DNA from 2 places in the Clostridium sp. DL-VIII genome. Region 1 is predicted to be linked to the other one. Evidence: a T-box and tRNA genes for the amino acid it is inferred to sense, from the RefSeq annotation. Region 1 holds a T-box; the other holds one or more tRNA genes.
The links. The T-box of region 1 lies ahead of lysS (lysine--tRNA ligase). A T-box ahead of a tRNA ligase gene usually reads a tRNA of that ligase, here a tRNA-Lys.
Positions count from the first base shown of each region.

Region 1 (3,139 bases):
TGGGTTGTATTAGTTTCTTCTCGCTATATGATTCAAAAAGATTTACTATTAATTCTCCTTTCGAAACTTCAGTTATATTTAAACCTTCATTTTGTTCTTCAAGCAAAAGAGAATTCTCTTTAATTTTACTTATAATTTCTTCTTTAGTTAAATTCTCTACATCAATATCTGTATCTTGTTTTACAAGATTACACATAGTTTCTCTTTTCCATGGAGCTTTAAAATCAATTTCTTCTTCACCGTATTTTATTTTAGTAGAGCCATTAACGGACATAAATACATATTCATATATTCCTTCCATAATTCTCATCATATCTTCATAGTCTGCATACGACATATAACATTCCATTAGAGTAAATTCTGGATAATGTGTTCTATCAATTCCTTCATTCCTAAAAGATCTTGCAAATGTATAAACTCTTTCTATTCCTCCAACAATAAGTCTTTTTAAATATAATTCTGGAGAAACATTCATATATACTTCTGAGTCTAAATCATTAACAAAAGTTTTAAATGGTTTTGCTTCTCCTCCACCATATTTAGTATCAAGTATAGGAGTATCACATTCAATAAAATTCATATTATTCAAATATTCTCTAATTGTAGTAATTGCTTTAGAACGTTTAATAAATCTTTCTTTAACGTCTGAATTCATTATCATATCTAAAGATCTATGTCTTTGTCTTAAATCTGAATCTTGAATTCCATGATATTTTTCAGGGAGGGTTCTTATTGATTTAGATAACAATTCAAATTTGTTTGCTCGAATAGTTATTTCCCCTGTCTGAGTCTTAAATACAGTTCCCTCTACCCCAACAATATCACCGACATCGATTAATTTTAAAACATTATAATTTTCACTTCCAATTAACTTTTTACTGAAAAATATTTGTATATTTCCTCTTTCATCTACTATATTAGCAAAAGTTGCATTTCCCATTCTTCTAAGAAACATTATTCTTCCTGCTAAAGAAAGCACTTTACTTTCATCAATAGTATCAAAATTATCACATATATATTTTGTATAAGTTTTTTTGTTAAAATCGTAATTATAAGGATATGGATTTATTCCTAGCTCACTAAGTTTATTTAACTTTTTTATTCTCTCCACTATAAATTCATTTGCATCTGTCATTATATTTTCTAATTCATTTAGATTTTCATATTGCTCATACATTTTTGTTACCACCTTTACTTATTTATTGATTAATTTAGGCACATAAAAGAAAATAACACTTTCAATTTACCATGAATATTTTATTAGGCAAGAAAGCAGATTTACTTATTATTCTCTTATATTGCCTTAACACAAATAAAAAAAACCTTCACCTCCAAGATTTCTAATCTTGAGGACGAAAGTTATAAATTCGTGGTACCACCTCAGTTTATGTATGCGTTGCCGTATACACCTCTTCAAGTACATCAAAAAATGTGAGATACTCTATACCTATAACGGGGTATTCCGTCACATCCTACCTCTATGAAAATAGACTCAGTGTGCAGCTCCAAGACCTTCTTCAATAAAAATCCATTGCTCAATCCCACCATCTAGAGCTCTCTGAAAATGAACTATTCTATCTACTCTTCTTTTCATTGCTTTTCATATAGTTTACAATAAAAATCTGCTTTTGTAAAGATAACCTTTCTTATTCTGACTTGGTTCTCATCTATTTCTTCATTCTTCCTAGCTTTATTTATTTTCACTAACTGCCATATTATATTCTAACTCTGCATACCCTTTTACTGAAAAGCCCCATACTTTACCTGTAAATGGGCTAATAGATACTTCTACTTTTTTAGAAGAATCATTTTCGTCTTCATAAAAAAGGCGATGTCCTTTTAAAAGGATAAACTTAGGCTTTTCTATATCTCCTAGTTTGTTCTCTTTAATGAAGTCCTCTGCTGTATTTTTTAGTTGGTCGCCACTAAGTACTAATTCAGTCCCTTTATCAAGATTATTGTCATTAACCATTACCATATCTAATTCTTTTGTATTTTCATTAAAATCAAAAAGATAGCAATTATCACTACTTATATCAGTCCATCCTGTTTGAACCATTCCATGCTTTAATTGTCTTACTCTCTCTTTAAGTCCATTATCATTATCTTCAATATAAGCCATTTGCTTATCATACTCTTCCTTTGACATCTCTTTCTTATCATATAACCTTTGAACACATTCTTGTTCTTTTGGCTTTATTTCATCCAAAGTTTTTTCATTTAATATGCATGCACTAAACTGATTGCTTTCACTTTCCTTAACTTCTGGTATGTTAAAATATTTTTTTAAGACATCTAAAGACTTCTGTCTATAATCTTCCTCTTCTGCACCAGTTACTTTACCTGTACCATCATCTTGAGAAGCTGCCTGAGTATCCTCCTTAGTATATACAGTATTTTGCTTTACTGTATCTGCAAAAGCTCCCTTTATATTAACTTGGTCAAATATAGCAGAAGTAGATGCTATTACTCCTACGACTACTAATGCTGCTGTTATTTTTTTTGATAACATAATAATTCCTCCAATATTCTTATTTTATTAATTTTTAGTCCTATATTTATTTTTATTTTTAATTCGATCTTAGTCGTGCGTAAGTACTTACCACTCTTTAAGTATAGAATTAAGATGTCCCAGAAGTTTATTCCGAATGTAAAATAGTTGTAAACTTTAACCAAATTACATTTTTATATAAAGTACGCTACATATTATCTTTCAATTGAAATACTCCTCAAAGCATATAACTTATCTCTAAAATGGTCATGCACTCAATTTACTATTTTAATTGGTGAAAATTATGTCAACTTCAGTTCCTTTGCCAAGTTCGCTAATTATTTTAATATCTGCATTATGAACCTCTGCTATTTTTTTGCAGATAGAAAGTCCAATGCCTGCTCCATTGCTTTTTCTGCTCCTTGCTTTATCAACTACATAGAATGGATGCCAGATCTTATCTAAATGTTCCTTTGATATGCCTGAGCCTAGATCCCTTACAGATATAGTAGTTTTATCATTTAAATTAGATACCTTTAAGTTAATTTTACAATTATTTTCAGAGGCTTTTATAGCGTTTTCTACTAAATTACACAAAGCCATTTTAATTAAATCCTTGTCCATATTTAATATGCAGTCTTCTCCTTC
Region 1 covers NZ_CM001240.1:3,128,980-3,132,118, reverse strand. Annotated here, with positions in the region: gene lysS (lysine--tRNA ligase) at 1-1,177, opposite strand, end outside; T-box leader at 1,346-1,603, opposite strand; gene CDLVIII_RS14325 (hypothetical protein) at 1,691-2,512, opposite strand; gene CDLVIII_RS14320 (HAMP domain-containing sensor histidine kinase) at 2,780-3,139, opposite strand, start outside.

Region 2 (3,139 bases), 610 kb from region 1:
TATGGTATAGATTGCATCTGCATGAACACTAGGATCTTGAACAACAGTACCAGTCATAATCCCTTGATTAATTAATTCTTTAGCTTCAGGTAAAGCATCGACGCCAACGACTGGAATATATTTTTTTGAATTATCTCCTTTGTTGTAGCCATATTCTTGGAGTGCTTTAATAGCACCGATTGCCATAGCATCATTGTTAGATATTATTGCTTCAATTCTGCCATCAAGTGTTAATAGATTAGATCTAATTGCGCTTTTGGCACACTCCTCATCCCAATTACAAACTATTGATGATAACTCTTGGGTTTTTACTCCTGCTTCATTGAGTGCTTGAACAGAATATTTAGTTCTTGCAATGGTTTCAGCATTATTAGCAGGACCCTTTAACATAATATACTGCATTATATCATCTTTGTTCTTATCTAAAGTCTCTTTGCTGGCATTCCAAGTATCAGCAAGAATCTCACCTTGCAGAATGCCAGATTGATCAATATCAGTATCAATTATAACTGCATTACGGTAAGGTTTAAGAAAATTTACTATTTGCGGTGTTTGCGCATAATAGAGAATTAGAGGTATATCTTTTCCAACTATTTCATTAAGAGCACTTTGAATTTTATCTATATCAGTGGTGACTGGATTTAATACAACAAGGTTAAAATCATTATTAAGGGCTCTATTTATCAATTCATTTTGAATTACTTGATTTCCTTTCCCATCGAAAAAAGTAAATTGAACTTTATTTTCATTATTGCTTTGTATAGTCTCGAGATTTTTTTTAACAGTAGAAATAAATTGATCATTAAAATCATTTAAAAATACAGCTATTTTAACTGGAGTCTCAGGATTAACAGCTAAAAGAGCTGCGGTGCTTTGGGTATTATTAAATAATAATATTGAGATAATGGTAAGGGACAATATCTTCTTTAAAATATTCATTTTGATCTTCCCTCCGACTGTACTTGATTGAATTATCTATTATTAGGTTATCTTTCAGCTTAAATTTTATTCGTATTTCTGTGTAACGTATCTGTTTTTTTATTTAAATATATACATTGCAAATAATTTTTATAATTTGAAAGAGTTTTAACTAATAATTAAAGATATATGTAAATTTAAGAAAATTACAGGAAAATCAAGAAAACAGGCTAAATTTTTAGTTATGAGGGCATAATATACATAATATAAAGGTTAAAATTTAACATTAATTATATGTGTATAGTTGACAATTAAGAATATGTAATTTATAATAGACAAGCGAATTAAATTTTTAGAAGTTAAATTAATAGCATATTTTTATTGATAATTAGCACTATGAATTTAATTGTTTAAAGCTAAATTGTGGTGAACGTAGTTCAGTTGGTAGAGCGCCAGTTTGTGGCACTGGTTGTCGTGGGTTCGAGTCCCATCGTTCACCCCACAATGGGATGTCGCCAAGCGGTAAGGCAATGGATTCTGACTCCATCATTCGCAGGTTCGAATCCTGTCATCCTAGCCAGTGAGGTTCACTAGCTCAGTCGGTAGAGCACATGACTTTTAATCATGGTGTCCCGGGTTCGATTCCCGGGTGAGCCACCAAATTGATTGAAATATATAATAATTATGAGTTTTAATATTATTATATGAGTATATGAAAAACCTTCAAATGCATTATTAACTGCATTTGAAGGTTTTTCTGTATGCTGAAATATTAAGGCATATCAAATAAATAACAAGTCCACTTACAAGGCTATTTCTCATCATGCTGCGTCAACAAAATACCCTAATAGGCCTGGACATGAGGTCATTTTGTTTCCTGCCCTGATGAAAAATATCCATCGCAATTTTTGACTTGTTATTTATTTTAATGTGCCTAAATTGAAGAATGATATTTATAATAATATTAAACACTCCCTGTAAATGTTAGGTATATTAGTATTGCATTTAATGATATTATTATAGCTGCTATTAGAATGCCCAAAATTCTCACAAAACCCTTATTAGCTAAAATGCCCATTAAATCTTTACGTTTAGCTATTATCAGCATTTGAATTATAGGAAACGGCAAGATGAAGCTTAGTGCCACCTGGCTTAAGACAAGTGCATTCATTGGATTTATTCCTAGTGCAATTATAATTAATGCTGGCATCATTGTTATAAGTCTTCTGATATTTACTGGAATACTTAAATTAACAAATCCTTTCATAATTGTCTGCCCAGCTATTGTTCCGACCGCTGAAGAAGATAAGCCTGAGGCAAGAAGAGCTATTCCAAATGCACTACTTGATAGAGAGCCCAATAATGGCTGCAAAGAAGTATGAGCTTGTTCCATTGTGTCAACAGTTAATCCATTTCTATTAAATACAGCAGCAGAAACTATAACCATTGCAGCATTTACTATAAAGGCAAGATTCATTGCAATGGTGACATCAATCTTTTCCATTTTCAAATGTTTTAATTTTCCCTTATCAGAACAATCGATGCATCTATGCTGAACTAATTGTGAATGCAAATATATTACATGAGGCATAACAGTTGCACCAAGCATTCCTACAGCTATTAATACAGCTTCATTATTTGGAAGTGATGGTATCAATGTGTGCATGCCAACCTGAAACCAATCTGGCTTAGCAAGAAATAATTCTATTGTATATGCAGCACATATTATTGCAACGAGTGCTGAAATTATTACTTCGATAGCTTTTTGACCATACTTTTCCATATAACAAATCATATATGTTATTAATCCCGTTATAAGTCCTGAATATATCATGGGAATGTGGAATAACAAATATAATCCTAATGTTCCACCAAGAAATTCTGCTAAATCTGTTGCCATAGCACCTATCTCTGCAATTATCCAAAACAACCAGTTCATGCTTTTGGGAAAAACTTTAGAACACATTTCTGGAAGATTATGGCCAGTTGCTATTCCAAGTTTGGCAGACATTATTTGAAGAAATATAGCCATTAGATTACTAAATAAAATAACCCAAATTAGAGCATAACCAAACTTTGATCCGCCGCTGATATTAGTTGCAAAGTTTCCAGGATCTACATATGCCACGCTTACAATAAAAGCAGGACCAATAAATTTTGCTAACTGTTTTAATTTATTTGTATCAGTATCTATAGCCTTTTGTAATGCAGGAAAGCTAGA
Region 2 covers NZ_CM001240.1:2,514,346-2,517,484, forward strand. Annotated here, with positions in the region: gene CDLVIII_RS11505 (galactose ABC transporter substrate-binding protein) at 1-939, opposite strand, end outside; tRNA gene CDLVIII_RS11510 (tRNA-His) at 1,345-1,420, shown strand; tRNA gene CDLVIII_RS11515 (tRNA-Gln) at 1,424-1,498, shown strand; tRNA gene CDLVIII_RS11520 (tRNA-Lys) at 1,503-1,578, shown strand; gene CDLVIII_RS11525 (Nramp family divalent metal transporter) at 1,883-3,139, opposite strand, start outside.
Region 2: it encodes a tRNA-Lys, which carries the amino acid that the T-box ahead of lysS (lysine--tRNA ligase) is inferred to sense. The anticodon was not compared.